DNA from 2 places in the Ureibacillus sp. FSL K6-2830 genome. Region 1 is predicted to be linked to the other one. Evidence: riboswitches for the same ligand, from Rfam matches in the RefSeq annotation. Region 1 holds a riboswitch; the other holds the start of a gene.
What was found. Region 1 has a riboswitch for preQ1 ahead of queF (preQ(1) synthase). Riboswitches for the same ligand answer to the same signal wherever they lie in the genome.
Positions count from the first base shown of each region.

Region 2: linked by a shared signal. The riboswitch ahead of NSU17_RS05500 (QueT transporter family protein) and the one ahead of queF (preQ(1) synthase) in region 1 are both predicted to bind preQ1.

Region 1 is NZ_JBBOQR010000001.1:2,321,726-2,338,092, forward strand. Features, by position in the region: partial or broken gene NSU17_RS11455 (alpha/beta fold hydrolase) at 1-61, shown strand, start outside; gene NSU17_RS11460 (dihydrofolate reductase family protein) at 278-832, shown strand; gene NSU17_RS11465 (hypothetical protein) at 855-1,247, shown strand; gene uvsE (UV DNA damage repair endonuclease UvsE) at 1,516-2,469, shown strand; PreQ1 riboswitch class I at 2,582-2,627, shown strand; gene queF (preQ(1) synthase) at 2,712-3,212, shown strand; PreQ1 riboswitch class I at 3,217-3,260, shown strand; gene queC (7-cyano-7-deazaguanine synthase QueC) at 3,314-3,994, shown strand; gene queD (6-carboxytetrahydropterin synthase QueD) at 3,981-4,451, shown strand; gene queE (7-carboxy-7-deazaguanine synthase QueE) at 4,444-5,172, shown strand; gene NSU17_RS11495 (hypothetical protein) at 5,357-5,512, opposite strand; gene NSU17_RS11500 (YnfA family protein) at 5,627-5,953, opposite strand; gene NSU17_RS11505 (ABC transporter substrate-binding protein) at 6,284-7,867, shown strand; gene NSU17_RS11510 (ABC transporter permease) at 7,883-8,887, shown strand; gene NSU17_RS11515 (ABC transporter permease) at 8,898-9,761, shown strand; gene NSU17_RS11520 (ABC transporter ATP-binding protein) at 9,773-10,738, shown strand; gene NSU17_RS11525 (ABC transporter ATP-binding protein) at 10,735-11,511, shown strand; gene NSU17_RS11530 (phosphoribosylaminoimidazolesuccinocarboxamide synthase) at 11,836-12,522, shown strand; gene NSU17_RS11535 (asparaginase) at 12,692-13,657, shown strand; gene NSU17_RS11540 (hypothetical protein) at 14,070-14,978, shown strand; partial or broken gene NSU17_RS11545 (transposase) at 15,986-16,367, opposite strand, start outside.
Region 2 is NZ_JBBOQR010000001.1:1,111,037-1,128,361, forward strand. Features, by position in the region: gene NSU17_RS05415 (DUF423 domain-containing protein) at 164-547, opposite strand; gene NSU17_RS05420 (YwdI family protein) at 577-867, opposite strand; gene NSU17_RS05425 (uracil-DNA glycosylase) at 864-1,043, opposite strand; gene NSU17_RS05430 (uracil-DNA glycosylase) at 1,141-1,818, opposite strand; gene thiD (bifunctional hydroxymethylpyrimidine kinase/phosphomethylpyrimidine kinase) at 2,037-2,870, shown strand; gene NSU17_RS05440 (YojF family protein) at 3,084-3,431, shown strand; gene bshB2 (bacillithiol biosynthesis deacetylase BshB2) at 3,445-4,122, shown strand; gene NSU17_RS05450 (hypothetical protein) at 4,608-5,318, opposite strand; partial or broken gene NSU17_RS05455 (helix-turn-helix domain-containing protein) at 5,625-5,861, shown strand; gene NSU17_RS05460 (hypothetical protein) at 6,080-6,541, shown strand; gene NSU17_RS05465 (hypothetical protein) at 6,652-6,948, opposite strand; gene NSU17_RS05470 (YjiH family protein) at 7,288-8,640, shown strand; gene NSU17_RS05475 (IS4 family transposase) at 8,924-10,204, shown strand; gene ilvA (threonine ammonia-lyase IlvA) at 10,919-12,178, shown strand; gene NSU17_RS05485 (ABC transporter ATP-binding protein) at 12,347-13,141, opposite strand; gene NSU17_RS05490 (ABC transporter permease) at 13,134-14,165, opposite strand; gene NSU17_RS05495 (ABC transporter substrate-binding protein) at 14,200-15,222, opposite strand; PreQ1 riboswitch class I at 15,595-15,638, shown strand; gene NSU17_RS05500 (QueT transporter family protein) at 15,647-16,135, shown strand; T-box leader at 16,726-16,956, shown strand; gene trpD (anthranilate phosphoribosyltransferase) at 17,051-17,325, shown strand, end outside.

The DNA of each region.
Region 1 (16,367 bases):
CCATGGAACGTTTTGGGAAGAACGGGATCGATTTAATGAGGTATTATGGCAATTTATTTAAGGCGGATTGGAGTGATCCCAATTCGCTTTTTGTCATTTGTCTTCTTTAGCCCAACACTGAACATGCAACTTCAACGAGGATCATTCGTCCAATCTTAGAAAAATCAATCATGCTAACATAAGATTTTGTCACTATCAAGGAGATATTTGACAATAAAGTTCAAGCGTATGATATAGTAGTTTTCCAATCGAAAATCTAAGGAAGAGAGGGGAAATGATGCAAAACCAAAGAAAGATTATACTAGATTTAGCCGTGACGTTAGATGGCTTTATAGAAGGAAAGAATGGAGAAATCGATTGGTGCATTATGGAACCAGAAATGAACTTTACGGAATTTCTCCATCAAATCGATACAATTTTTTACGGAAGAAAAAGTTATGAATTGTGGGGACAATATTCACCTGGAGAAAATGCAAGCGCAGAAGAAATAGAAATGTGGGAAATAATCGAAAGCAAAGAGAAATATGTGTTTTCTAGAACACAACAAAGTGCTGATGGGAAGGCTATTTACATCAACGGCAATGTAGTAGAAGAAGTAAATAAATTAAAAAATAAACCTGGGAAAGATATTTGGTTATATGGTGGAGCCAGTCTCATTACAACATTTGTTAATCATGATTTAGTTGACGAATATCGTTTATCAGTCCATCCAATTATTCTAGGAGAGGGGAAACCATTATTTATTGATATTCAACATAGAGTAGCACTAAAACTTGTAGAAGCAAAGACGTTTCCATCGGGAGTTGTTCAATTGATTTATCATAAAAAATAAAAATTTAATGGAGCGGAAAATAATGAAAGAATTACTCGTATTTGGTGAACTACATAAATACTTAAATAGCTTAGGTTTTATCGAATGTACTATTGCTAATAAGAGTTTATCATTAGGATATAAACCAATTACCATTAGAGGTGCTTCTAAAAAATTTGCAACTTTGAATGGTGATAAAAGATATCGTTGTTTAATTTTGCATGTTGATCCTGGAAATCCTGAATCTGCGAAAGGAAAAATCGTCCAAAAGGAGATACAAAAGATTTTAAATTTTGATATCGGGCAAATGAGAACATTTAAATTAAAAAAGCATGAAGTATTTATTCCATTTGAAGTAATAGATACAAAAGAGAAGATGGTATTATTAAAAAATTTCATAGGTAATCAATACAAGATTTTTTTAGAGAATTATTAGTAATTCTAGTTATTATTCAAAATCAATTGTTCGAATTGAATCTTATTGTAACGATTTAAATAAAATTATGGAATGGGATAATTTTTTCAAACTTTCCTCATCTCATTTCGTCAATGATTGGAAGTATCTCGAATGAAATTTATAGAAACGAAAAGAAATAGTGGGGTAATCACTATTGTCAGATTTCATAATCCTCCTTTCATGATGTATGTATCGTTCTCCATTGACAAACACTATCCTCATCATTCTTTTTTAGGATGGTGTACAGATGATACTTCGATTTGGTTATGTTTCAATGGCGCTCCCATTGTGGGAAGCGTCTCCTTCACATTCAATTACTTTTACCAACTGGAAAAAACTCGATGAAACAAGTAGAGCCGAGAAATTATTAACCATCACGGAGCGAAATTTAAAAAATACAATTCGCATTCTCCATTACAATATTGCCCACGGAATACTAGTGTACCGAATGTCTTCATCTCTCATTCCATTAGCTGCACATCCGGAAGTGGATTGGGAGTTTATCTCCCCGTTTGAACATCTTTTTAAAGAAATCGGAGAAATGGTTCGAAATTATGGAATGCGGGTCAGCTTTCACCCAGGACAGTTTACTTTATTCACAAGTAAACAAGCTCATGTAACAAACAATGCCATTGTGGATATGACCTATCATTTTAAAATGTTGCAGGCAATGGGGCTAGAAAAAGAGGCAATGTTAAATATCCATGTAGGAGGAGCTTACGGGGATAAAGATGCATCTATTTCTCGATTTTATCAAAACTTCCAAAAATTAGATTCAACAATTCGCTTGCAAACGACTCTGGAAAATGATGATAAAACCTATACAGCAGAAGAGACATTAGCCATTTGTGAAAAATTAAAAGTACCTTTTGTATTTGATTACCATCACTATATAGTAAATAAAGGAGACTGTGAATTAGAAGAGTTGTTGCCAAGGATTTTTGCGACTTGGGAACATACAGGGAAAGTTCCGAAATTTCATTTATCATCACCAAAATCTGAAAAAATGTTACGGGCACATGCGGATTATGTTGATATGGATTTTGCTTTTCCATTAATTAAAGCCTTAAAGGATTTCGGAAAATCTGCAGATATTATGATTGAAGCAAAAGCGAAAGATCTTGCATGCCTCCGTTTTGTGGAGGAGCTAGGGAAATTGCGCGGCTTTAAGCGAATCAGTGGTGGGATAATTGAGATTTGAAATGGCAATCCATTGATTATCTCATTGCTTTTTTAATAAACTTTCTAAAAAAATTTGACCTTTTTCACTATATTCTATAATATTACTAAGTAAAGTTGAATACCCGACTAGAACGGGAGAGGTTCATAGCATAACCCTCTATAAAAAACTATGAAACAATGTTATTTCATCAGTTTTAATAGAATGAATTGGGTTTACCTCTCTTGAAAATGTTGGGAAACATTTTGCAAGGAGGTTTTTTTATGTCTAGTCGCAAATTAGAAGATGGTTTAAAGGATTTGACGCTGCTCGGTAATCAAAAGACGTCATATCCAACAAAATATGCGCCAGAAGTATTGGAAGCAGTGGATAATTTACATGTCAATCGGGATTATTTTGTAAAATTCAATTGTCCTGAATTTACTAGTCTTTGTCCGCTTACACAGCAGCCGGATTTTGCAACGATTTATATTTCTTATATTCCGGATAAAAAATTGGTGGAAAGCAAATCGCTGAAATTATATTTATTCAGTTTTCGAAATCATGGAGATTTTCATGAAGACTGCGTAAATATCATTATGAATGATTTAATTGAATTATTAGATCCAAGATATATTGAAGTGTGGGGGAAATTTACTCCGCGCGGGGGAATTTCCATCGATCCATGGTGCAACTACGGAAGACCTGGAACGAAATATGAAGAAATGGCAAATTACCGTTTAATGAATCATGATTTATATCCAGAAAAAGTGGATAATCGATAATTGAATAACAGAGGTTCTTAGCTACCCTCTATAAAAAACTAAGAAGAAACAGCATTTCCTTCTTAGGATGCTGTTTTTTTCTTTATGAAGGAGTGTCTTTAATGATATTAAAAGAAGAAAAAGCAATCGTCGTATTTAGTGGTGGACAAGACAGCACGACATGTTTGTTTTGGGCAAAAGAACAGTTTAAAGAAGTGGAAGCTGTGACGTTTGATTATGGTCAAAGACATCGATTGGAAATTGAATGTGCAAAGGAAATCGCAAAGGAAGTAGGAGTGAAGCATCACATTCTTGATATGTCCCTTTTAAATCAGCTAGCTCCAAACGCACTAACACGGGATGATATCGAAGTTGAGGAAGGGAAAGATGGCGAGCTTCCTTCTACCTTTGTGCCGGGGCGCAATTTGCTATTCCTTTCCTTTGCAGGGGTGTTAGCAAGCCAAGTAGGAGCAAATCATATCGTAACAGGCGTATGTGAAACGGATTTTAGTGGCTATCCTGATTGCCGTGATGTTTTTATCAAATCGTTGAATGTAACAATGAATTTAGCGATGGATGATACGTTTGTCATTCATACGCCGCTCATGTGGTTAACGAAAGCACAAACATGGGAACTGGCAGATCAATTAGGTGTGCTTGATTTTGTACGAAACAATACATTGACTTGCTATAACGGAATCATTGCAGATGGCTGTGGAGAATGTCCAGCATGTAAGTTGAGAAAAAGAGGTCTTGATGAGTATTTACGTTCTAGAAAGGGTGCTTCACATGTTAGATTTTAGAATTGTTGATAAGCTTCAAAAACTAGATGAAGATATTCAAAGAGACCAATTGAGATATCACTCGAAGCGTGTGCTCGTCAGCAAGGAATTTACTTTTGACGCAGCTCATCATTTACATGCTTATGATGGGAAATGTAAAAATCTCCATGGCCATACGTACAAAGTGGTGCTGGGCGTCAGCGGCTATCCGGACGACCGGGGATTGGTGATTGATTTTGCCGATCTTAAAAAAATCTGGAAAGAAAAAATAGAAATCTATTTGGATCATCGTTATTTAAATGAAACGTTGCCCCCGATGAACACAACGGCTGAGAATATGGTCGTTTGGATTTATGAAAAATTGGCGGAAGCGTTGCAGGAGAAAGGTTTTGACGGGGCGCGGGTGGAATTTATTCGACTCTATGAGACTCCTACAAGTTATGCAGAAGCTAGACGGGAGTGGATGGAAGATGAGTAAAATCCCCGTCATCGAGATTTTTGGACCGACCATCCAAGGGGAAGGGATGGTCATCGGGCAAAAGACGATGTTTGTCCGCACGGCAGGTTGTGACTATTCCTGTTCCTGGTGCGATTCTGCCTTTACTTGGGATGGCAGCGGCAAAAGTTTGATTAAGCAAATGACAGCGGAAGAGATTTGGACTGAGTTAAAAGGGCTAGGAGGAAATGGATTTTCTTTTGTTACCATTTCTGGTGGAAATCCTGTATTGATTCGTCATCTAGAGGCATTAGTTCGGATTTTAAAGGAAAATGATATAAGAATTGGCGTTGAAACGCAAGGGAGCAGATGGCAAGATTGGCTGTATGAAATCGATGAATTAACGATTTCCCCTAAACCGCCAAGTTCTGGGATGAAAACGGATTTTACGGTGCTTACTGAAATCATAGATAAGCTAAATGCCCGAAACGGCAACCAGCACATTTCATTGAAAGTCGTTGTATTTGATGAGGAAGATTATGAATATGCAAAAAAAGTACATTTAAGATATCCGACTATTCCATTTTTCTTACAGGTTGGCAATGATGACACAACTACAAAAGATCAAACGAAACTCGTTAGCCATTTACTGAAAAAATATGAAAGGCTCATTAACAAAGTAATGGCAGATGCGGAATTACAAAACGTGAAAGTACTGCCGCAACTCCATACCCTTGTGTGGGGGAATAAAAGAGGGGTTTAAAATATCTCTCCAAGTTATCGGATTTTGTAAATCAAATTGTGATCGTTAAGACTGCTTAAGTGCTATGCTATTTAAGCGGTCTTTTTTTGATGGAGTAAGGGGCTTTTACATCTATATAAAAAGAATTGGGCGTCCATTCTAATAATGTCAAATCGAATGACGCCCTCTTTTTAAGAAATAAAATTTAACGCTTTTCTACAAATAATAAAATCAATGTTGCTACAGGACCTAAAAATAGGGAAAGCAAAAACCAGTTCAATCCAGAGCGATTTTTTCCTTGTGCCAGACCTGCATTTATTAATGCCAAAGTTCCCCAACCAACCACATATTCGTTTTCCATGACGGCCTCCTAAATAAAATGGTAAAAGTATGTATTTATATTATTCTATAATATCTAGTTGTCCTTCACCAATGCTAAAGCAATTCCATGTACAAATACATAAATATTAAGACATTATTCTCTCGGTGCAAATAACATGACCGCAACACCAGCTAAGCATATTGCAGTTCCTATCCAATCATAAATATCCGGGGTTTTCTTATCAACGCTCCATCCCCAAAGCACTGAAAGAAAAATAAATACGCCTCCATAAGCTGCATAGACTCTGCCGAAGTTTGGAAAGGATTGGAATGTGGCGATGACCCCATATAGGAATAGAACAATTCCACCAATTAAACCTAATAGAGCGGAACGATCTTCTCTTAACCACTGCCAAATTAAATAGCCTCCCCCAATTTCTGCTAACCCTGCAAATACAAAAAGTACAATTGCTTTAATCAATTTATACACTCCCTAATAATTAAAACTCTATTAAATATATTCGAAGATTGTTTTGCATTCTATTATTTATATTTCCTATTAAGATTTCTCCCTCTCAATTCATTACATTTGATAGAAAAAGAATAGTTCTCATTAAACATAAAATAGTTCTACAGTGCATATATCATAATAAAGCTATTCTATTACGAAGGTTAAATATTTATTTCAAATTGATTAGTTATTATAGCAAACTCTATTAAATTTCTTCTAATCAGCATAAGCGGACTCAACATACAAACCAAAGTCTGAAATCGGAGAAATTAAATGAAACATTTATTAGGGAGGAATGTTATGAGAAAAAATTGGTTTAATTTCTTAATGATTGCATTAGTCTTCTTACTTGCAGCTTGTCAAGAAAATGCTAACGCACCAGCAAAAGAAGATGCAACGACTAATGAAGGAACGCAGTCTGGTTCAGACCAGCTAGTTGTTGCAATACCAGCAGATGTTACATCTTTAGATCCTGCCATCACGATGGATAATACAACTTGGAAAGTTGTCTATAATGTTTATCAAAGATTAGTAGATTATGATGGGGCAACAACGAATATTAAACCTGGACTTGCAAAAGAATGGGAAGTAAGTGAAGACGGAAAAACTTGGACTTTTTATCTAGAAGAAGGTCATAAATTTTCTGATGGTACACCAGTGGATGCGGAAGCGGTGAAAGCTAGCTTTGAGAGAACATTGAAAATCAACCAAGGACCAGCAAGTGTATTTAGCATGGTTTCTGAAATTGTAGTAGAAGATCCATTGACTGTGAAATTTATATTATCTGAACCATTCCCGCCGTTTTTATCAACTCTTGCAGCAAACTACGGAAATATTGTAAACCCGAAAGTTATGGAACAAGACCAAAATGGAGATTTAGGGCAAAACTATCTAGCTAGTGCAACGATGGGTAGTGGTCCATATAAATTAACGGAATGGAAAAAAGGAGAGTCCATTACATTAGAGGTAAACGAACATTCAAAAATTCAACCTCATTTTAAAAAGGTTTTATTCAGAATTATTAACGATCCATCTGTTCAACGAATGCAGTTAGAGAAAGGTGAAATCGATATTGCAGAAGGAATCCCAGTAGATCAAATCCATACGCTAGAAAATGTTGAACATGTAACGATTTTGCAAGAACCTAGTTTACTAGTTGACTATGTATATATCAATACGAAAAATGGAAATCCTGCGCTACAAGATAAACGGGTAAGACAAGCACTAAACTACGCAATTGATTACGAAAGTTTAATTAGCGGAGTGCAACTTGGATTTGCGACTCAAATGCACGGACCAATTCCAGAAGGGCTTTGGGGACATGACAAATCGGTGAAACAATATAACCATGATGTGGAAAAGGCTAAACAATTATTGCAAGAAGCAGGAGCGGAAAATCTCGAGTTGACATTACTATATTCTGATAATAAGTCATGGTGGGAGTCAGAAGCGATTACAATTCAAGCAAATTTAGCGGAAATTGGTGTGAAAGTAAATCTAAATAAAGTTGCTTATGCTACTTCTCGTGAAATGATGGATAAAGGTGAATTTGATTTGATGCTAGGCGTATGGAGTCCAGACTTTGGTGACCCATATATGTTCATGAACTATTGGTTTGATTCAGAAAACCATGGTTTAGCAGGAAATCGTGCATTCTATACAAATCCTCAAGTAGATAAGTTATTAAGAGAAGCTGTGGCGAAAAATAATCAAGAAGTTCGCCATAATCTTTATAAACAAGTTCAGGATATTGTGTTAGAAGATGCACCCTATATTTTGCTTTATCAAAAAGACTTTATTTTACCGATGAACAAACGAGTAAAAGGATTTGTTTACAATCCTATGTTAGAAGGACAGTACAATTTGCATGAGATGTCTAAATAAAACGGGGTGGCATACATGCTCAAGATAATTGTGAAAAGGCTTGGATTATTAGTTTTTGTTATTTTTGGAGTGACATTGGTGACATTCTTTATGTCCCGTGTCATTCCAGGTGATCCTGCTAGTATGATTGCTGGACAAAGAGCAAGTGAAGAAACATTGCAATCCATTCGTAAACAATTGGGTCTAGACCAGCCAGTCTGGATCCAATATTTCAATTATATAGGTGATTTATTAAAAGGAGATTTAGGTACATCTATTCGAACACAACGCCCTGTTTTAAATGATTTACTTCAATTTTTCCCTGCTACTTTGGAATTGGCAATTGCAGCTTTTTTCATTGCGATATTAATAGGGATTCCTCTTGGGGTGTTAGCTGCACTTAAGAAAAACACTTTTTGGGATCATGTTAGCCGCGTATTTTCCATTAGTGGGGTTTCCATACCAGTGTTTTTTAGCGGATTGGTTGCCATTTTAATTTTTTATGGAATGTTAGGATGGCTGCCTTCAAACGGAAGAATTGGAACAGATGTAAACCCACCAACACATATTACAGGATTTTACATTATTGATAGCATTCTGACTCTAGACACTATTGCGCTAAAAAGTAGCATCAAACATTTATTGTTGCCGGCCATCGTATTATCTTTTGCACAATTGGCTGTAATTACAAGACAAGTACGTGCGAGTATGTTGGAAGTAATGAAACAAGAATATATAAGAACAGCTATTGCAAATGGAATTCAAGGCAGATTGTTAATTGTTTCCTATGCGTTGCGAAATGCATTAATTCCTACAGTGACAGTAATTGGTGTAGCCTTTGGATCTTTGCTAGGCGGAGCTATTGTAACGGAAACAATCTTTGGGTGGCCAGGCATGGGGAAATTTGTTGTGGAGTCTATACAATATTTAGATTTTCCTGCAATTATGGGCTTTACGATTTTTATTGGAGTTGGATATGTGTTGATTAATTTAACAGTGGATATAATTTATCTGATTTTAAATCCGCAGTTGAAGCGATAAGGGGGAAATTATGGTAAGCAGATTCTATAAGTTGGAAACTACAAAAAATCCCTTCTGGTATAAATTGAAACAAAACAAAATGACCCTCGTTGGTTTAGCAATTTTATGTATCATTGTGGTCCTGTCGATACTCGTGCCTTTTATTTCTCCCTATGATCCAAACAAAATCGATTTAGCAAATAAGTTTCAACCACCGTCAAATAGTCATTGGTTTGGTACCGATGAAGTAGGAAGAGATATTTTTACAAGAATTTTTTATGGTGCCATCTTATCCCTTGGGCTTGGTATAGTCGTTATTTTTATTGCAGCTTTGGTCGGTCTTATAATTGGCAGTATTTCAGGTTATCTTGGTGGAATTGTGGACACCATCATTATGCGACTTGTCGATATGATTTTGGCATTCCCAAGTTTAATTTTAGCGATGGCATTGGCGGCAGTATTAGGACCAAATTTACAAAACGCCATGCTTGCCATTGCCATCGTAAAAGTTCCTGTCTATATACGACTAGCAAGGGCTGAAGCACTAGGGTTAAAAGAGAAGCTTTTTGTGAAATCAGCAGAAACTTTTGGAATTTCTAAACCATTGATTATCATTAAACACATTATTCCAAACGCAGTTTCACCGGTAATTATTCAAGCCACTCTTGATATAGGAGATACGATTTTACTAATTGCAACTCTAGGTTTTTTAGGGTTAGGTGCACAACCTCCAACGCCTGAATGGGGTGCGATGATTAGTGTAGGCTGGACATACCTTTTAACTTATTGGTGGTATCCAGTATTTCCTGGGCTATTTTTATTTTTAGCTGCTGGGGCTTTGAATTTAATCGGTGATGGAATTCGAGATGTACTTGATCCGAAATCTGCTCGTTAGGTGGTGTTGAGGTGTTACTTGAAATCAAAAACCTGCATGTGAATTTCCGGGGGTTATATGGCATTACTGAAGCTTTAAAAAATATGAATCTTTCAATAGACTCAGGTGAAATTGTCGGGATTGTTGGGGAGTCAGGGTCTGGAAAATCCATTACAGCTTTATCAATATTAGGATTACTTGAAGAAAATGCCATAATTGTGCAAGGGGAAATTTATTATAAAGGGAAAAATTTACTAAAGCTTAAGAAGAAAGAGTTGCATGCATTAAGAGGAAAAGAAATCGGAATGGTGTTCCAAGAACCAATGACCGCTTTACAGCCGACGATGAAAATTGGACAACAATTATTTCATGTCATCAAAAAACATAGACAATTGCCAAAACAAGAAGCGAAAGAAGCAGTGATTAAAGCTTTGCAAGAAGTTCATATAGATCAACCAGAACTTGTTGCTAACAAGTATCCCTTTGAATTAAGTGGTGGAATGCGCCAGCGAGTCGTTATAGCTCTTGCGATGGCTGCCCCTCCGAATTTATTAATTGCCGATGAACCAACAACAGCATTGGATGTAACGATACAATATGAAATTATACAATTAATTAAAGAATTAAATAGAAAAAGAGGAACTTCAGTATTATTTATCTCCCATGATTTAGGCGTTGTGAGTAACATGTGTGATCGGATTATCGTAATGTATGCGGGCGAAGTGGTGGAAAGCGGTAAGACAAGAGAGGTGTTAATTCACCCACGCCATCCATATACAAAATCACTATTAAAGGCCTTGCCTGATTCTGTTACTCCAGATGAGCCACTACAAGCTATTGAAGGTGAATCTCCAAATTTATTGAAAAGGCCTGTTGGATGTGCCTTTTCCGATCGTTGCAATCAAGTTATGGATATTTGCAAGAGTAACCATCCGCAATTAAAGGAAATCGAGCCAGGTCACCATGTGTCTTGTTGGCTGGAGAAGGTGACAGTATGATTGAAATTACAAATCTTGAAAAAATATATAACACGAGAAAGCAAACGATGAAAGCTGTAAAATCTGTGAATTTAACGATATGTGAGGGAGAAGTGTTAGGGATTGTTGGAGAATCTGGCTCAGGAAAAAGTACATTAGGGAAAATGATAGTTGGATTGGAAGCCCCGACAAGTGGAACGATTACTTATAAAGGAAAACCATTATGGAAGAATAATAAATATGAAAGAACAAGGCCAGGGGAAATTCAAACCGTTTTCCAAGATCCTCAAAGTTCTTTAGATCCGAGAATGCGGGTAAGAGATATTATTAAGGAACCTTTACATGGTTTACCAAAACCCGAAAGAAAAGAAAAAGGAGAGTTAGAACGACTTATACAGTTGATAAAACGAGTTGGACTAAAAGAGGAACATTTAGACCGTTTTCCCCATGAATTTAGCGGTGGACAGCGGCAAAGAATTGCAATAGCACGCGCACTTATTACAGACCCTTCTTTTATCGTTTTAGATGAACCAACTTCAGCATTGGATGTTTCCGTGCAAGCGCAAGTGTTGAACCTATTAAAAGAATTGCAGAAAGAAAGACAGTTAACGTATTTATTTATTTCTCACAATATGGCCGTCATCCGTTATATGTGTCAAAGGGTAGCGGTGATGTATAAAGGGGAGATCGTGGAAGTTGGGGAAACCCAGAAGGTCTTTGAGCATCCAGAACACCCATATACGAAAAAGCTTCTTTCTTCGGTGTTAAGTGTGAACATTGAGAGTTATGTGTAATAAGGCTATCTTGTGGGAACAAAGCATATGAAATTAAACGCACCTCGAATGAATTCGTAGGTGCGTTTATTATGCATTAATATAATCGTTATTATCTTGGTTTATTGTTTGAGCAGCACTTTGAAATATTTCCATATATAAGTCTAATATTTTTCTATTACATAAGCAGCTACACACTAATTAAAAATTTTTAATTTTTAGAATATATAGAAGAGGTAGATAATAAGAGGTGATCCCCCTTGTACTAGAATAATTTTTTGATTTATTATATAGACAACATCAATTCTAATCGATGTAAAGGCTAAGAGAAGAAGGAGACTTGACATGAAGCACATTTATACTGGTAAAACGAAAAATGTTTACGAACTAGAAGACGGCAACTACTTATTAGAATTTAAAGATGATGTAACGGGCGTTGACGGAGTTTTTGACCCAGGTGCCAATTCGGTTGGGTTAACAATTGAAGGTGCCGGACTTGCAGGCTTAAAATTGACGAAATATTTCTTCGAATTGCTAAATGAAAAAGGCATCCCAACGCATTTTATTGAAGCGGATATCGATAAAAAGACGATGAAAGTGAAACCGGCGGAAACATTCGGCAAAGGCTTGGAAGTGATTTGCCGCTTCCGTGCAGTGGGAAGTTTCTTACGTCGATATGGTTTATATGCACAAGAAGGGCAGCCACTTGATGCATTTGTGGAAGTAACAATTAAAGACGATGAAAGAGAAGACCCACCTATTAGCGAAGATGCTTTAGATATGCTTGGTATTTTATCAAAAGATGAATACAAAGTATTAAAAGAACTGACACAAACAATCGCTGGCATTGTAAAAGAAGAATTGGCGAAAAAAGACATCGAATTATACGATATTAAATTTGAATTCGGCCGTGATCGTGAAACAAAAGAAATCTTATTAATTGATGAAATTTCTGGCGGTAACATGCGAGCTTATAAAAACGGAGAATATATTGAGCCGTTGCAATTAGAAAAATTAATTTTAGAAGGTTAAACATAAGAACCCTTGGTAAGAGTGCCAAGGGGTTTTTATAAGAATAAGATAGCCAATTAAAATGCGATTTTTTAGCGGTAGGGATTTCTAGTCCATTAGTTGAAGTTATTCCAACAATGAATTAATATTTTCTAGAATATGATTGTATTTAATGTTAGGGGTGCGAGGAATGAGAAAAAAAGTTGTTTTAATCAGTACTGGTGGAACAATCGCTAGTGGTATAAATCCTGAAACAGGTCTTTTGTCTTCCGGGATGTTAACGGGTGAAGAACTGTCCAAACAATGTGTTTTACCACAATACATCGAATTGCAGGTAGAAACCATTTTCCAATTACCGAGCAATGAAATGACATTTGACCATTTAGTGCGTTTAAAAGAGAAAATTGAAAATGTATTTGAAAAAGAAGAAGTAGCAGGAATTGTTGTCACTCATGGAACAGATACGTTAGAAGAAACGACATACTTTCTTGATTTAACGATCCATGATGAACGCCCAATCGTAGTGACAGGAGCGCAAAGAAGTCCAGTAAGTATTGGCACTGACTCATTTGCTAACTTGCGCCAAGCCATCATTTTGGCTGCAAGCGAAGAAGCAAGAAGCTTAGGTACGGTCGTGTTATTTAATGAAAAGATTCTTCCTGCCCGCTATGTGAAGAAACATCATGCTTCTAATGTGGACGGCTTCAACGCGCCGGGGTTCGGCCATTTGGGGTATGTGGATGAGGAAGAAGTCATCCTTTACGGGAAAGCGGTGAAAAAGGAAACGTATGAGCTGAAGTCCGAATTGCCTTATGTGGAAATCATCAAATGTTCATTGGGCTCCGATGGCCGCTTGATTAAGTATGCGGTGGAGACGGGAGCAAAAGGCATTGTCCTTGAAGCGTTCGGCCGTGGACAAGTCCATCCAGCTGTTGCGGAACAAGTGCAATATGCGATTGAAAAAGGCGTCGTCGTGGTGGTGACAACAAGCACGGCGGAAGGAAACGTCAAAGTGGTGTACGATACACCAGGAACTGCCTACGACTTACAAAAGAAAGGTGCCATCCTCGGCCGCGACTACGACAGCAAAAAAGCCCGCATGAAGTTGGCGGTGATGATTGCAGCAGGTGTGGGGGAGATTAAGGAAAGATTTTAATACAAGTGGAAAATTATGTAAAAAGCATCTCTGTTCATGAACTGTGGATGCTTTTTATTTTTTGGAAAAATTATGAAAATCATAATTCACTAATTTGCATTTATATAATAAATTTGTAAAATTTAAGAAAAAATATAATTGACTGCTGTAATTTTTCGCATGATTGTATATGAAACAACAAAAGTAGAATTTATGAATCATGTTTTTTTGGATATGCTTATAAAGAACTTTGGAATGAAACTGGCGATCCATTATGGGAATTTTTGTATCAATTTTCTAAAGCTAAACAATATAAAGCTAAGTAATAAATACTGTCTTTGTTATTAAAATTATAGTAGTTTTTTGGGTGGAGTGGGTAGTATATAATTTGACTCACTCTTTCCCATAATCTTATAAAAGAGGATGTTTCTGTATGGATATTTATGTATGTATAGATTTTTTTGCCGAATATTCTTTAAAAAGTGAACTCGAAAGACTTTTTGGAAAATTTGATATTTCATTAAACTTTCCGGATAAGCCGAAAATGGGGACTGAAGTATATCTTCAGGTTCCAATCCGACTCAACGGAAAGGTAGGAATAGATACAATTTCTTATATCACTTCTCATTTAAAAAAAGAATACCAGATTTCATGTGGTGAATCATTTTCTTGCAGGTTTAATTATTTAGATTTTGAACGATCGCCTTTTTTTAGGTTGGTTTCTACAGGTAATTCATCAAAAGCGTTTTTAGAACACAAAGAGGATGGAATTGAATGGAAGACGATTTGCCCATCTTGCGGCATTCAGGAAAAAGTTCAGACTTCCCCTTTAGTCATGGATACTTCAAAAGTGGGGGATCGATATATGGTCAATGTCGGTGTCGATTACTGGGTTGTATCGGAGAAAATGGCGTATTTAATGAAAGAGTGGGAAATAACAGGGTACGAATTGAGAGAGGTGATACATAGCGGTAAAAAGCCTGCACAGCCCGTATTTCAAGTGATTCCTACAAATGTTCTTCCATCATGGAGTTCCGAAATGAAACATTATTATTTTATTACGGAACCGGAAGAACGATGTCAAACGTGTAACATTAGAGGACGGATTGATTATCCATATCACTATAATAAAAGGGATCTTGAACAATATCCTATTAAAGATATAAATATCATGAAAGAGTTGAAATCTAATGGAAGCTGGGCGTATAGACCTGTATTTCTGAGTAAAAAATTTAGAGATTTGTTAATTGAAAATGGCATCACTCGGGAAGTTATAAATAGAGACGATGATAATTACAAATCAAGAGATTGGTTGTTTGAACCGGTTGTTATAATTGAATGAACAATAAATACGGTTAATTGAATTACGTGTATTTCTTTGAGCTAACTTGGCTTTTTACGTTAAGTAGCTTATATTTTTACATATTATTTTCCCATTTCCACTATTGAGATATCAGTTCATCTTTACAGTATGGTGTTTATGGCAAACTAAATTTCTACTTGCCAAAAACACGCTGGGTTTATTGATTTTGGATGATGTCTGAGGATGAGTACAAAAAAAGAATGGCATTCGTATAATCGGAAAATAAAAAAGAATCTGTTATATTTTTTAAAAAGGTTCAGCTAAACTATCGGAAGAAGATCAGTGGCATTTACATCCTTATTTAGAAATGTATGAAATAAGCCTCTCATGGTTTCAAGAGGAGAAGAATGATCAAGATGATTAAAAATTAAAAAGGGATTTACCGAAAGGTGGAAGGGACAAAATTCCGACCTAAAAAGTGTGTCCAAACATAAAAGAATTGGCAAACCTAAATTTAGAATAGCTTTATCCCTTCATTATTAATGGATCAAAAGTATAAAAACGAATGGCTATGAATTCAGTAAATAAAAACACTTTAAAGCAAAAATTTTAAATGGTTTAAAGTATAGTGACATAGTGCATATTGGGTGAAGTGAAAACACTATGATTGAACAACAATTTATTTTTGAATAATCTAATCCTTTAAAGATTAATGATTTCCAATACATCTTCTTGTTTCTACAATTTACAGACAACGTTTCATAGTTTTTATATTTAACCGAAAAATATTGTCACTTAGAAAATTAAGCTTTAACTAGATGTTACAAATAACAATTGTTGATGGCCTTGTGTATTTTAATTTTAGGGGGGTTATATTTTGTATCCCCCCATTTCTTAACATTAAGATAATATCACTAGCGTCGCATAAATAAGTTTTGAAATTTCAGATTTTATTTTTCTGGAAAATTAGCGAAAAACGAAAACACCTAAATAAAGGTAGTAATTACCTATAGCTTAAGATGAGTGCAACAACGACAAATCAACCTTTAAGGAACGCTCTTCCCTTCGATTTTCCGTAACCAAATGTGTGCAGATTTCCATAAAGCTGCTTTCAAATATCGACTTATTTGTAACGTACTTCGGTCACTATTCGTGTTCAACTGAGCTAACACATTTAAACAGTATACAATCATCGCTACGTATACTTGGTTGTGTACGGCTTGCTCACTGTGGCCGTAGAACTTCTTGCTATTCAAGTGTTGTTTCATCCATTTGAAAAAGAGTTCAATGGCCCAACGTGACTGATAGATTTCGGCGATTTCATCTGCATCCATATCAAAACGATTCGTCCGTAAATGAAGTTCATTTCCTTTTGTATCCAATAATTTGATGAGACGGAACGCGTTTTCAGAACGATTTTGCGTGGTT
Region 2 (17,325 bases), 1.2 Mb from region 1:
CGTCCTTTTACATATTATCGTACCACGAATAAGCACCATAGAATGTGTCGAAATATTGCGTAAATCAAATTATACTTTTTATACTTCCTTTAATATATTCCTATAACCATAAAAAAAGCAGCTTAAAGCCGTTCACATGGACTTCAAACTGCTAAAGTTTTGATTAGTAAATTCTGCTTTTTGCTACACCAATCATGAGCAAAACCCATCCTGTTAAAAATAATACTCCACCGATTGGGGTAATAGCACCTAAAATTCCGATACCCGAAACAGCGAGTATGTATAAACTGCCGGAGAAGAATAAAATACCAATGGACATAGTGAGAAACGACCATTTTAAAGGAGACGTATCTCCTATTAATCTTGGATGCATTAAAATGCCGACTAGAACGATGCCCGCTGCATGAAACATTTGATATTGAACAGCAGTATCCCAAATTCCTGCACCATAGTCATCCAATACTTCTTTTAATGCATGTGCACCGAATGCTCCTAATGCAACCGCTAAAAAACCAAATACTGCACCTGTTATAATAGAACCTTTCATTTTACAAAACCTCTTTTTTATTTTTATTTTTAAAAATCAAAAATTGATTCCCCGTTTGCATCCTCTTCATCTAGTTTGGTTGAAGGGGGAAGTTGATTTCCGTGAGATACTTGCACATAGCTTGGCATTTGCCTTTGCACATTACTTTGCACTTGGTCTTTTTGGGCAAAGGACGTTGGTCGTTTTTCTGAGTTTAATGCTACATCACATAACGCTCGAATGGCGCTCAACAATTCACGTAACTCTTGTTCACTAGTCGTTTGTTTTGCTTGTGCCGTATAACGTTCAATTTGGTTAAACAATCTTTCGTAGGAAATCATTTTCTTTCCCCCTGTAATTCCTTTCGTTCAAACTTTAAACAATCCATCCCGGAAGATTGTTTTACAACAACAGACGGTAATTGTCTTGTTTTGAATTGATAAGCTGTACAACCTCGTGGATTGTTTGGATCCCACGTTACTTTAAAATATTTACACTTAAAACAGTTGACTTTCATGGGAAACCCACCTTTTATTTCACTCTACCAAATTTCCAGTGTTGTGAAAAGTTTAATCAAAGTTGTTCAAAAACTTGCTAAAAAGTTGGTGCTCATTTTATGTTAAACACCAATCAATTGGTTCTTTTCCCCATTCAATTAACTGTGCGTTGATTTTAGAGAAAGGTCTACTCCCGAAAAATCCGCGATGAGCGCTTAATGGGCTTGGATGGGGCGCTTGTAAAATGCAGTGATGAGACCCCTTTCGTTGAATGATTGTCCTTTTCATTTGTGCAGGTCTTCCCCATAATACAAAAACGATTGGGTCTTGCCGCTCTGCTAATTTTTCAATAACGGTATCGGTAAATTGCTCCCAACCCATACCTTTATGGGAGTTGGCCTCCCCTTGTCTCACTGTCAACACCGTGTTTAATAAGAATACTCCTTGTTTCGCCCATTTCATTAAATAGCCGTCCTTTGGAATGGGACAGCCTAAATCATTATGTAATTCAAGGAATATATTTCGTAGACTTGGTGGATGAGGCACACCTGGTTTAACAGAAAAACACATGCCGTGAGCTTGTCCAGGTCCGTGATATGGATCTTGACCTAAAATGACAACTTTTACATCTTTGTATGGAACAGAGTAAAAAGCACTCATCACTTCATCAATTGGCGGATAAACAATTTTTGTACTATATTCTTCAGCTACAAATTTTCTTAAATTCTTGTAGTAAGTTTTTTCGAATTCATCTTGCAAAATTTCTTGCCAGTCATTATCGAATACTTTTTTCAAATCAGAACACCTCTCTTTCAACCTACTTGATTACGTGAAGATTATCAATAGTTTTATATAATCTGTTCGGACACGCTTTGGAAAACTTTCTCTTTATTTATAATTTATACCTAGCTAGTTGTGTTCTGACTATATCATTTTTTATCATTCTGACCATTTTTGTAAAGTCAGATTAGGTATATACTAAAAACACAATCATTAAGTAGGAGTTGAGCAAATTGACATTGAAGAAAACATTAACGATTGCTGGGTCTGATGCATCAGGCGGTGCCGGAACTCACGCAGATTTAAAAACTTTCCAAGAATACGGTACTTATGGAATGCAAGCTTTAACTTGCATTGCAACAATGGATCCAGATCATGGTTGGAGACATAGTGTATATACATTGCCAATCGATGTATTGAAAGAACAACTAAAAACGGCCATTTCTACCGGCATTGATGCAGTGAAAACTGGAATGCTTCCTAATGAAGAAGTGATTCAGGTTGCGGCAGAAGGCATTCAACAATCAGGAACTAATAATGTCGTAATTGATCCAGTGATGGTATGTAAAGGTGAAGATGAGGTATTAAACCCAGGTAATGTGGATGCCATGATTCAATATCTTTTACCTCTTGCCCTTGTCACAACTCCAAACTTGTTTGAAGCGGGACAATTAGCTGGAATGAAAACACCAAAAAACATTGAAGAAATGAAAGAGGCGGCAGAAAAAATTCATGCATTAGGCGCAAAAAACGTGGTTATTAAAGGTGGCCGTTCTCTCGGAACAGAAAAAGCCATTGATTTATTTTTCGATGGGGACAAGTTTTATGCATTAGAGACGGACCCTATTGAAACAAATTATAATCACGGTGCAGGCTGTACTTTTGCAGCAAGCATTACTGCAAATTTAGCAAATGGCTTATCCGTACAAGAAGCAGTTGTTGCTTCAAAAGAATTCGTTGCAGCAGCAATCCAGCATGGCTGGCGATTGAATCAATATGTTGGTCCAGTGATGCATGGAGCAAAAAACGTATTTGGAGCTCCAAAAGTTACAATAAATGAAATTTAATTTCCAAATACACTTTCCCAATGATATTCATCCAATCCCAAAAGCAATGAAATTTCAAAAAAATAGCATTTTATTAAGAAAACACCCGTACAATGAAAATGTACGGGTGTTTTTCATTCATTTCAATATTTTTCATTCGCATTGCTTTTTCTTTTCATCGAGGGAAATTTTTTACTATACTAATAACATAAGTCTCTGGAAAGGGGAATGAGAATGAAGGAAGTTGATGTGCTAGAGCTTCAAAAGTTAATTGATTCATTTGCAAATAAAGATGTTTATATACACCTCGAAACGACAAATGGCTCTTATGCCACTCACTATAACGAACAATTTTTTAATGCCAGCGCATTTATCCGCAACGCGAAAATTCGATATGAACATGGAAAAGTCATCAATGATAATCCCCACCGTGTCGGACTTAAATTAGAAAACGGATGGGTTTATGCGCAAGGGATTACCCATTATGAATTAGATGAACAAGGTAGACTATTAATGGCTGGGTTAAACCACGAAGGAAAATTAGCGATTGCACTAGAAATTAGTGAAACGCCATTTTCTTAAGGAGGGGATTAATATGACTTTAAAACCACAGCGCCACGTTTTAGTTGTTTTTCCACATCCAGATGATGAAGCTTTTTCATCTGCCGGCGTCATTCGACTTTATCGCAATATGGGAGTTCCCGTTACATACGCTTGTTTAACTTTAGGAGAAATGGGACGCAATCTTGGGAATCCTCCTTTCGCTACTCGTGAATCATTGCCTGAAATTCGTCGAAAAGAATTGCAAGAAGCATGTAAAGCAATGGGGATTGAAGATTTGCGAATGATGGGCTTCCGAGACAAAACGATTGAATTTGAAGACGATGAGAAAATGGTGAAGCTCGTTCAAGATTTAATTTCCGAATTGAACCCTTCTCTCATCATCACATTCTTGCCAAATTACAGCGTTCACCCAGATCATGAAGCCACTGGCCGAGCAGTTGTTGAGGCAGTTCGCCGAATGCCGAAAGATGATCGCCCGTCAGTTTACGGTGTCGGATTTGCCAATAATACAATCGCTGAAAAAGGAGAACCAGACGTCATTATTGATATTACAACCGTCAAGGAAGATAAATTAAAAGCATTACTAGCTCATAATTCTCAAACAGCATGGATGGTTGAAGAAAATCAAAAGCGGATTGATGAAGGTCAACCGATGAGTGATAGTTGGTTCCATTATGAAAAGTTTTATACAATTACGTTTGTTGATTAATTAAAAAGCATGCTTTTTTATACAATCGAGTAGGAGGGAGCGATTAACTCCCGTCCTCTCACACCACCGTACGTACGGTTCCGTATACGGCGGTTCAATTAAGATCATTGACGCAAGTTTTCATAACGAGCTTCAAGACTTTTCAGCCCTTGGTTTCTCCAATAGGAGTTACCAAGGGTTCTGTGTAAATAATGTGTTTAGATGAGGGGGTTGTCCCGACCTCTTTCTCTAATTCCTATAATTTTGTATTAGAGTGATTAATTCTCTCTTACTTGATTGTATTAGTCTTGTTTTTCTTTTAATATAGCAACACCGAAAACTGCTCCTATTGCTGCAGATATCATATTTAATATAATTTTAATTGAAAGTGATAAATCATTAAAGAAATATTCAAAGATGGAATTAACTAAAAATACAGCTAGAGCAGCACAAATTGCAGGATAAAGTCTTTTTTTTATGTTAATCACCTTTCACTTAAAATTAATTTACTGTTTATAAACTCTTACACCGGTAGTCGGGTTCAAATATGGGATATAAATCACTAGTGGAACCGCATCTATATATTCATTAATAATTGTTGCAGCAGCAGCACCTATAGCAGCACCTCCAATAGCTCCCGGGATGCCACCATAACTACCAATTAAAGCACCTAAAGCAGCAGTTCCACCTGATACTCCACCTTTTAGTATAGCATTAACATCGGTTTTTGTAAGGTAAATTTCCACATGATTCCAATATACTTTTATACCTCTTTTTCCTTCTTCACTTTTAGAAGCCGTCTTGACTGAACTCAGTGGTTTGTTTAATGATTCTTTGTTTAATGAAACAATAATTGTATCCCCGTTAGTTTCTAATGAATACTTGTTATATATTTTCGATTCTAACTTCATTGTTTGTAAATGTGCATTAACTTCTTCTAATATTTTGTTTACTTGTTCGAATTCTGATTGTGTAATATTTTTCATTAGCTCCGCTTCATTGTTGATTATGAATTTAAAATCAACTAACTCGATATAAGGGTCTACCTTTTTTACCAACTCATCTGTTAGATTAGAGAAATTTGAGATAGATGAGTTTGAAACGATTTCTTGTTTGTTGATAGAATTCACATTTGAACTTCCAAAAGCAGTAGTTGGCATTATTAACGTAGCACTACATAATGCAGCAACTCCTATTTTTGTTATCTTTTTACGCATTTTATTTCCTCCTTTGAATATACTACTACAATTACAATATATTCAAGTAATTGGAAAAATATTGAAAATATATAAAATAATCTATCACGGCCACCTTTTAAAAAATACGAAAGTAGGGATGATTATGATAAAAATTAAAGTTTGTCAGTATTGTTATTCTGTTAATGAATTAATAAAATACGATGTTTGTGAGGCTCCTTTAAATATTGAAAGGCCAATGTTGAATTATGAAGAAAGAAGAATCGATTTGAGTGAAATATTTTTACCTTATTCAGTCCTCAAAAACTATAATTATTTAGATTTATGCAAACTTTTGGTTGTGTTCGTTTTGTCTACAACAAGATGCTAGCAGAACGTAAAGAAACATATGAGAAGTTCAAAGACGATAAGGAAACGCTTAAAAAGCAAAAGTTTCCGACACCAGCAAAAAATAAGAAAGAATTCCCGTTTCTAAAAGAGGTGGATTCTTTAGCTTTAGCAAATGCACAGATCCATTTGCAAAATGCTTATAAGAACTTTTTTGAAGATCGTGCGGAGTTCCCTAATGAATATCTCGAATATTGGAAAGTAAATAACATCATGTTTTATTAATTCCTTATAGTTATGACGTAAATTCCTTTCACAAACGTTGATATTATAAGGTTTTGTTGTAGTTACGTCTGACGTTGTGAAATAAGAAGATGGAATAACGTCTGACGTATTCACCTAAAAAGCTTGATATAATCAGTGTTTTACAAAAATTCCAAGAAAGGATGTTTTCTATGATCGGACTTACATTAAGAAACTTAGAACGTATAAGAACAAGTTTGTATTTGGAACAAGTAGTGCAAGTTGAACTCCCAAAAAATATGCTAAACAGACCAATCGAGCAATTCGCCCAGCCAATAATGGTTAACGGTTATCCAGTGATCCAATTCAGATACGAGGGTGCTATGCCTTTGTATAGTGAAAAGGACAAAGAATATACAGCACTTGTTAGAGATTATTATTTTCAAGTTACCTCTGATATGTACAATTACCCTGAACTAAATATTAGTTTCGATAAAGCAACATTAATAATTCAGCACGTTTTTCCAGATAGAATCATACGTGATTTAGATAATCGAAACAGAAAATACTTAATCGACGCTATTAAGTTCACAGAGTTAATTGATGATGATAATTTTCAAAAACTATCTATATACGAAGAAGGGTTTGTGAAGAAATTACAATTAATTTCTTAAAAATATCAATATAAACCAATGTACCAGAAAAACCTTTAAATGGTTATACTGGGAAAAGTAATTCCGAGACTTTTTATTGAAATCCGTTACGTGTTTCTGCAAAAATCAAGTTAAGAAAACAAGATATTGATTTTATCGTACTTCACTTCTTCCATAGCTTCTAATTTCCATTTCTCTATGTCAGCAAAGTAAACTAAAAGTTCCAGTAGATCCTTTTTTCCTTTTTTTAAATTTTGTACCCTAGGTAATACTAATCCGACAACTTTTTCCCCATTAAATTTGAAAGGACTTTCAAAGCGAATTGTTTCCTCATTTTCTTTCTCACTAACGCCCATATCATCTAATTTTGACAAATAAATCATATGTGCCGTTACTATATCGTCACGTTTAGTTAATACCGCTAACATTTGACCGGTGTTTTGCCTCCAGCTTCCTTCAGATTCCGCGTCACCACGGACACCCTTTCGTTGAGCTAACCTCTACTTCTGTCTTCGGGGTTCGGGACTTACACCCTATAGTTCATGTACATGCCGGGCGCACATCAAAAAAACACCATTTTTTCACAAATGGTGTTTTTTTATTTACCCTCTTCTCTTTTATGCAGTTTTTTGCTATTTTAGTGTAGTATAAAAGACGAAAAGTATAAAATTTTCGAAATACTATTATTTTTTCTATTTATATAGACATCAGTATAAATACCATTTATAGTGTATAAATATGCAACAAAAATTAATGAGGGGTTTATTATGGTAAAAAAATTTCATCCATATACATGGTTTTTATTTTTATGTCTTTCGATTTTAGGTATCTTTTTATTCATTATTCCTGTTAGTACGCCAGATGGACTTAAGGTTCCAATCGCACTTTTGGCGAACGGTCTTTCTGCTAATATCGTAACCTTTATCCATTGGTTTGCGTATGTTGTCTTTATTATTGCTGCTGTTGGATCTATTGTGATGCACTTTGTACCGCAATCAGGAAAAGTGACGATTTTCGATGCTTTATTCCGTACTCATGCATTCTGGACAGTAATGCGAGTTTTAGCGGTCGTATTTGCAACGTTATATATATTCCAAATCGGGCCGGAAGCCTTCACTAGTGAAAACACATCTGGCTTGTTATTAAATCCTGATGGCGGCTTAGTAACAATGATGTTTTCATTATTCTTTTTTGCTGGATTATTGTTACCGCTTTTGACAGATTTCGGGCTATTAGAATTTTTTGGTTCCATGATGGTAAAAATTATGCGTCCCATTTTTAAAATTCCTGGACGAGCTGCTATTGACTGTTTGGCTTCTTGGGTTGGAGACGGCACAATTGGTGTGCTTCTCACAAGTAGACAATATGAGCAAGGAAACTATACAGCGAGAGAGGCTGCTACAATCGCCACTACCTTTTCCGTCGTTTCGATTACTTTCTGTTTTGTAATTGTTGAAACGGTAGATCTTGGCCATTATTTCTTGCAATTTTACGGTACGGTCATTTTAGTTGGTTTAATCTTGGCTGTCATTATGCCAAGAATCTATCCTTTACGAAATAAACCGGATACGAATTTTGACGGATCTACTCCAGAAAGTCGCCGTGAAGATGTTCCGGAAGGATTTAATTCATTTACTTTTGGCCTACAAAATGCGTTAGATAAAGCCCATAGCAATCGAAATTTATTAAATGTGGTTCGCTCAGGCTTTAAAAATGTTTTGGAAATGTGGTTTGCCATTACACCGGTCATCATGGCATTCGGTACAATAGCATTAATTCTTGCAGAATATACTAGTTTCTTTAAAATTTTAGGAATGCCATTCGAACCGATTTTGCAATTGTTCCAAATTCCTTACGCAGACGAAGCTGCCCAAACAATGATTATTGGATTCGCGGATATGTTGCTTCCTTCTATATTAGGAGCTGGAATCGAGTCTGAATTAACTCGTTTCTTTATCGCAACAATTTCTGTTACGCAATTAATTTATATGTCTGAAGTTGGTGGCTTGATTTTAGGTACAAAACTTCCATTAAAAATTTGGGATTTGTTTATTATCTTCTTAATTCGCACAATCATTTCAATACCGATAGTTGCTTTCATCGCTCACTTAATCTTTTAACTTATATGACGAGCTTGGGACAAAATATAAAAAACACCATTTTCTTACAGGAGAAAATGGTGTTTTTTTGATAATTGTAGAATTGATTTCCGTTCCGGGGACGCTTTCCGCGGGCCCGGCTCGAGCCCAATGTCATCAACTTAAGATTACATTTAATGGAAGTTTATTTGAAAATTAATCTTTAATTTAACATTCACAAAAATAGGTAAAAGGACTCTTGTATTTTATAAAAAACCACCAAAATCGTTTTAGATACCAATTTTTGGTTAATAAAACGAGGATGGTGGTTTTTTTGAAAACGAAAAGTACTTTTTTAGGCGCAATTGAGATTACTCGAAAGATGCTGAATGATGTGATGTTTATGCTTGAATCTCGGACAAAAGAAACGTATTTTACACGAAAAGAAAAGAAGTTAAATTTTAAAAATACTATTCTATTTAGCTTAAACTTTGTTAAAAAGAGCCTCCAAATTGAACTTGACGACTTTTTCGACAAATTTAATTTATCAGAAATTAGTATTTCCAAACAAGGCTATTCAGCCGCACGAAAAAAGATTTCTCCTCTCGCTTTTGTAAAACTTACAAAAGCGATTGTGAATTGGTATTATGAAGAAAATTCCTTTAAAACTTATCGTGGATTTAGACTTTGCGCAATCGATGGAAGTGTGCTCCAAATCCCTGATACTGAGGAGCTTCGAAATTATTTTGGGTATGGAAAAAATCATAAGACAAGTTATGCAAGAGCTAGTGCCTCTTGTATTTACGATCTTGAGAATGGAATCATTATTACTTCTAGAATCAATCCATATAAGGTAGCTGAGCGAGATAGTGCAAAGGATATGATTGAAGAACTCGTACAAATTGGATTAAAAAATGATCTTTTTTTATTTGATCGAGGGTATCCATCGAGAGATTTTATTGCCTATTTAGATGCCCTTGGTATCAAATATGTGATGCGATGTCAAAAAAATACGATAAAGGAAATTGTCGAAGCGAAAGATGCTGATCAAAACATTCATATAATACATAGGAAACAAGTGATTACTGCTCGTGTAGTTAGATTCCCACTGGATTCTGGCACGGAAGAAATACTTGTCACAAATTTAACCGAGGAAGAGTTTGGTATCTCTGAGTTTAAATCTCTTTATTTTAAACGCTGGGGAATTGAAACAGAATATAATGATGTGAAAAATAAAATCGAAATAGAAAATTTCACGGGTAGTTCGAAAATCGCAATTGAACAAGATTTCTATGCATCAATATATTTATCGAATATGGTCAGTTTATTGAGAAATGATGCCAATGAAACAATTAATGAGGAGAGTAAGAAAAAAAGACGAAAACATGATTATCAAGTAAACACAAATATCTTAATAGGAAAATTAAAAGATAGGATGGTTCACTTATTATTAGAAGATTGTCCAATCAAAAGAGAGAGAATGTTTACAAAAATCATGAAAGTGATTATAAGAAATAAGACACCTATTCGATCTGGGAGAAGCTACCCACGAAGGAATGGTCTGTCCTCAACAAAGTATCCCCTAAACCAAAAAAGGTGTCTATAAACAATACATAGGATAAATATAACCTATTTGTTTATTAAATGTAAATAAATTAGGGGCTTAAAAAAATAAAAATTTAAGCCCCGGGCATCCTATTGCCTTTTTTAGCCGATTTTAGAAAATTATCAACACTTTGTAGGTTGAATAGTATTTTTAAAAGTAGACAGCCAGATGGTTGCCTACTAACTGTAAATTATTGGTTGTATAAGTTTCTGACATTGGGCTCGAGCCTCCTCTGATTCAATCCTTCGCTCCTGCGGGGTCTCGAGAGGGCTCGTCGCAGGAAAGCTTTGAATTTACTTCCTTGAGCTTGCTCCGCTTTGCGACTAAGCGTGCGCGACAGGAGCACTCGCCCCGTCACTCCAATCAATTTTTTACAAAAAATCTTTTTGCAGCTCGTTCACTTTATTAGTTATATCCCAGCCCCGTTTTTTAAATACGGCTCCTACTTATGGAAGCATGTCGATTATTCAAATAACTTTAACACTTTAACGTTTTAAATAAACAAATTTTTTTCTTTTTTTATCGATTTATACCTTGATTTTTTTAAAAGCTGTCTTTAGACTATTCTGTATATTATTTATATTTCAAAAGTTTTATGTATGAAATCATATACATATAAAGGGACTTTACAGTATGGCATTTATAAATTTCATAAAATACTGAATCTTATGTTAAAATAAATAAATGCTGGAACTAACGGAGGTTAAATTTAAAATGGAAGTTGCGGATAAAAGCTTTACTGTTGAAAACATCTTAAAAGCACAGCACCAATTAAAAGATGTAGTAATTCATACGCCATTGCAAAAAAATGAATATCTGTCAGAAAAGTACGGTGCGAATATTTATTTAAAACGTGAAGATTTACAATCAGTGCGCTCCTTTAAGTTACGGGGTGCTTATTATAAAATTAAAAAAGTTGAAGATGAAGCACGTGCAAGAGGTGTTGTTTGCGCCAGCGCCGGCAATCATGCCCAAGGGGTAGCTTATTCTTGTGCTCATTTAAAGATTAAAGGAACCATTTTCATGCCGTTGACAACTCCAAAACAAAAAGTCGACCAAGTGCGCATGTTCGGTCGCGATTATGTGGAGATTGTGTTAACTGGCGATACATTTGATGATTCAGCAAATGCAGCGATGGATTATTGTTTGGAACATGAAATGATCTTTATTCATCCTTTTGATGATTATGATATTATCGCTGGACAAGGTACATTGGGCGTAGAAATTTTAAATGACATTGAAGAACCTCTTGATTTTGTATTTGGAGGTATCGGTGGCGGAGGATTAATGAGCGGAGTTGCTGCCTATATTAAAAACATTTCACCACATACAAAAGTGATTGGGGTTGAACCAGAAGGCGCTCCAAGTATGAAAGCAGCCTTTGAAAATGGCGGACCTGTCACTTTAGAAAAAATTGATAAGTTTTGCGACGGTACAGCAGTTCAATCTGTTGGGCAAAAAACTTATGAAATTTGCCGCAAATATTTAGATGATATTATTACAATACCGGAAGGAAAAGTAAGTACAACTATTCTTGACTTATATAATAAACACGCTATCATTGCAGAACCATCCGGCGCATTACCAGTATCCGCCCTTGATTTTTATGCGGATCAGCTAAAAGGAAAAACGGCCGTTGCGATTATTACAGGTGGCAATAATGATATCAGCCGTATGCAAGAGATTAAAGAAAAATCATTATTATATGAAGGTTTGCTTTACTACTTTATCGTCAACTTCCCTCAACGCGCAGGAGCATTACGCCAATTCTTAACGGTTGTTCTCGGCCCTAATGATGATATTATCCGATTTGAATATACGAAGAAAAACAATAAAGAAGAAGGTCCTGCACTAGTCGGAATTGAAGTAAGCAAGCCGGAAGATTATGAAGGTTTAATCGATCGCATGCGAGTGAATGGTTTTGAGTTTAAAGAAGTGAATAAAGACAGCACTTTATTTGGATTGTTGATTTAACAAAAAAGAAACCCGAGCGTTTAGTGTGATCAACGCCCGGGTTTTAAATTTTATTAACAGATTTTGTATTATTTTTTTCAAGTTGGAAGGATAGTATTCATTTTTATTTTGGTATTTAAAAAAATAAAAACCAACCCTTATAATAAGAGTTGGCTGTATCAACATTAATTACCCCAACAACGCTCGGTCAGAATTCATTTTTTCACCGCGGATGCGTTCGAATTCAGCCATTAAGTCTGGAATTGTTAAGTTTGGTTTTTGAACTTCATCTACTTCTAAAATGATTTGCCCTTTATCCATCATAATTAAACGATTGCCTAAATCGATAGCTTGTTGCATGTTGTGCGTTACCATTAACGTTGTTAAATGATTTTCTTCTACCAATTGCTTTGTTAAGTTCGTAATCAATTCTGCTCGTGATGGGTCAAGAGCTGCCGTATGCTCATCTAGTAATAGAATCGCAGGTTGCGTAAATGTTGCCATCAATAATGACAATGCCTGTCTTTCCCCACCGGATAGCAATCCTACTTTTGCATTTAAGCGATTTTCTAAATTTAAATGCAATTTCTCAAGAGACGTGCGGAAGAAGTCACGTCGTTGTCGATTCACGCCTAATCGCAATGAACGATTGGCGTTTCGAGCATAAGCAATTGCAAGATTTTCCTCAATTGTCATAGATGGTGCAGTACCCGCCATCGGATCTTGAAAAACGCGCCCGATATAATGAGAACGCTTGTATTCAGGTAAATGGGTTACGTCTTTTCCATCTATCCATACTTTTCCAACATCTGGTTTTAATACCCCAGAAATCATATTCATCATCGTTGACTTTCCCGCACCGTTACTTCCGATAACTGTTACGAAATCTCCTGGTTTTAAATGAAGATTGATATTATTCAATGCCACCTTTTCATCTGGTGTACCTTCATTAAAAATTTTGTTAATGCCTTCTAGCTTAAGCAAGGTGATCGCCTCCTTGCTTTTCTAGTTGGGCAGCGGCTAACTTTTCTTGCAGTCGCTTCTCCTTCCTCTTCTTATCTTTTTGCTTATCAATCATTTGCGGAACTACTAACGCTAAGATTACAATAATGGCTGTAATCAATTTCATATCACTTGCATCGAGGAATGGCACTCGCAATGCAATCGCAAGTACAATCCGATAAACAATTGCTCCAACTATTACCGCAAAAGTAGTGCGCATGATTGATTTCGTTCCAAAAATCGCTTCACCGATAATGACCGATGCTAGACCGACTGTAATCATCCCGATCCCCATTGTCGCATCGGAATATTTATTATATTGGGCGATTAAAGCCCCCGCTAACGCTACTAATCCATTCGATAATCCAACACCTAAAATAATTAAAGTGTCCGTATTCGCTGAAAAACTGCGAATCATTCGTTTGTTATCTCCCGTAGCTCGAATCGCTAGACCAACCTCTGTTTTGAGGAACCAATCCACTATGAACTTAATTGCTGTTGTAAGAATTATCATGACAAAAAGGATTTCCCAAGTTTGTGGAAGATTTTTTACTCCTAAACTCGTCAAAATGTTATTGAAAAATGCATCAATCCCTAAATGTTCCCAGAAGGAATAAATTTTAGTGAAGATTGTTTCACTATTTAGTAGAGGAACGTTCGGAAGGCTTGCTGCATTTTCACTCGAGATGCCCATAATTCGCAGGTTTACGGAATAGAGGCCAATCATCATAATAATCCCGGCAAGGAGCGGATTAATGTTTCCTTTTGTATGGAGCAAACCAGTGATACATCCTGCAATAAATCCTACGACAATCGCTGCTAACGTAGCTAATATTGGGTGATAACCTAAAACAATCATTGTTGCAGCTGTAGCCGCACCCGAAACAAAGCTACCATCTACCGTCAAGTCTGGAAAATCTAACACTCGGAATGTTAGATACACTCCGAGTGCCATTATTGCGTAGATGATTCCTTGCTCAACTGCACCGAACATTGCTGTAAACATATTGAATCATCTCTCCTAACATGTTGAAAATATTTTATTGTTGTGTTTCGACAAGCTCAGCTTCCCACTCGTCTTTCACTTCAAGACCAAGTTTCTCAATTGCATCTTTATTCATTACTAATTTCAATGTATTTGGATATTCTGCTGGAATATCTGCAGGTGTCGCTTCACCTTTTAAGATTTTTGCAGCCATTTCACCAGCTTGATATCCGATATCGTAATACTCGAAACCAAATGCCAACAATCCGCCGCGTCTTACAGAGTCAAATTCACCAACAACAAGCGGTAGTTTATTGCTATCTGCTACTTGAATAATAGATTCTAGAGCGGATACGACTGTGTTATCTGTAATGATATAAAATGCATCAACTTTTCCGATTAAAGATTCTGCAGCTTGTTTGATCTCTGAACTTTGAGATACAGTAGCACCTTCTACTTTTAAACCTAATGAATCAGCAATCTCTTTCACTTGGTTTACTTGAGCTACTGAGTTTTGTTCACCTGCGTTGTAAACCATTCCGATTGATTTAACGTCTAAAGCGTCTTTCATGAATTCTACCGTTGTTTTAATTGCTTCTGGGTGCAAGTCAATCGTACCAGTAACGTTTGCACCAGGTGATTCAATCGAATCAATTAATTGAGCTGCAACCGGATCTGTTACAGATGTAAAAACAATTGGAATTTCAGTTGTTACATTTTTAGCAGCTTGTGCAGATGGAGTGGAGTTGGCGAAAATCAAATCTACTCCTGCACTTGCTAAGTTTTGTGCAATTTGCGTATTCAAACTATTATCGTTTTGTGCAATTTGATAATCATATTCAACATTTAAACCAGCATCTTTCAATGCATCTTGGAATCCTTGATATGCAGCGTTTAAAGATGGATGTTCAACAATTTGTGTTACACCAATCTTATAATTTTTTGCTTCTTCTGTTGTTTCGTTTTCTGTGTTGTTTTCGCTCGATTCAGATGTATCATTACCGCCGCCGCCACAAGCAGCTAGAAGCAACATTAAACCAAAGAGCAAAAATGATAGTTTTTTCATGCTACTTTTCATACAAATATCCCCCGCTATCCTTCAAAAAATTACTAACAATTTCGAATGAAAAATTTTTTCGCTTTATTCAAATAAAGCTAGAGTTTAACGATATATTACATTCTCATCGTTCAAGAGTCAATAACATTAGGAATGTTCTGAATTTAAGAAAATTCTTTTTATTACTTTAGTAATGTTAATTTATCGCTTTAAATCGCTAAATTACGAGGATTTTCTAGAATAAATTATTTTTTTGAAATAATGAATATTTTGTGACAAAATTGTGAACTTTATTTTGTTGTACGAAATCTTCCCTTTATCATCGTTCATTTTTTCCAAAGCTAAATTTGATTTTCTTTTTGTTTATGATAGAATTATATTTTGTGTGCTTATCACACCGTGGTTCGCGAAATCCCACGATAAAAAACTAAGGAGTGAAAATTTAATGAAAACAAAATTTATGGCAATGTCCGCAATCATAGCTGCACTTTATATTGCGGTAACGTATACGCTATCATTTTTAAGCTTTGGCGATATTCAATTTCGCATCGCTGAAATCTTTAACCACCTAATTGCCTTTAACCCTCGCTATATGCTAGGTGTTGTATTAGGCGTATTTATATCAAACTTATTTTCACCTCTAGGCTGGTTTGATTTAGTCTTCGGAGTAGCCCACTCCGTTATTTGCTTAACGATTCTTATCATCGTTAGCAAATATGTGAAAAACATCGCCTATCGTATGTTGATTAACTCATTTGTCTTCACATTCATGATGTGGATTATCGCTTTAGAATTAAAGTTAGCGTTAGAGCTTCCCTTCTGGCTTTCGTGGTTAACTACAGCCATTGGTGAAGCGGTTGTTTTACTAATCGGCATTCCAATTATGCAATTGCTAGATAAACGATTACATTTCAAAAATTTAATCGATCAATAATATAAAGAGGCTGGGACTTAACTAATAAAGTGAACGAGCTGCAAAAAGATTTTTTGTAAAAAATTGATTGGAGTGACGGGGCGAGTTTCTGTCGCGCACGCTTAGCCGCAGAGCGGAGCAAGTTCAAGGAAGTAAATTCAAAGCTTTCCTGCGACGAGCCCTTTCGAGACCCCGAAGGAGCGAAGGATTGAATCAGAGGAGGCTCGAGCCGGGCCCGCGGAAAGCGTCCCCGGAACGGAAATCAATTTTCTTCAATTATCAAAAACACCATTTTCTCCCGTGAGAAAATGGTGTTTTTTATCTTTTGCCCCGGCCTCTTATACTAGGATTAAAAATGAACGAACTCTTTTGGATTTGCTTGATTTTTACAATCAGCAATTATTTTTTGAATTTAGCAATTTATCGATTCGAAAATACTTATTTATTCGAATAACATTTTCCTTCCCAAATTTACCGAAAATTATTGACATTCATATAATTTCAGAATAAAATATACTGAAATCAAACGTGGCGGAGAAAGGTTGTGGAAGCACAATCACCGCACCGGTAGCTTAGTTGAGTAGAGTCTGAGTTTAGTTGAGAATAGCCGAGCAAAATTGATGAGTAAGGAAAAGTAGCGAAATGTGTAATGCGATAGAGAGCTAGTGGTTGGTGGAAACTAGTGCATTCCTTTTCGTGAATGGGCCTTACGAGAGCAACTGCGCAAGTGGTTGACGTCTTTCCCGCGTTATTGGGAAGTGTTCACGACAGTGAGCACACCGAGGTGGAAGTCATAACTGCTTCAATAGAGGTGGCAACGCGGCAGCAAGGTCGTCCTCTGCAAATGGGTTTTCATGCCCTTTTGCAGAGGTTTTTTTATTTCTCCCACCGGCTATTCTATCTAAACTTCAAATTTTAAATTTGGAGGATGATAGAATGAACATTCAAGCTTATATCAAACGAGTTCAACAGAAGGAAAACTTATCTTATGACGATATGATTCAAGCGGTAGAAATCATCTTTAACGAGGAAACACCAAAAGAAGCAATTGCTGAATTTTTAGTAGCACTTCATGAAAAAGGTGAAACAGCAGAGGAAATTGCCGCCCTTTCCATCGTGATGAAATCCAATGCCATTCATTTCCCTGTTCCAAAAGATACTTATATCGATATTTGCGGTACTGGGGGCGACGGTCTGAAAACTTTCAACAT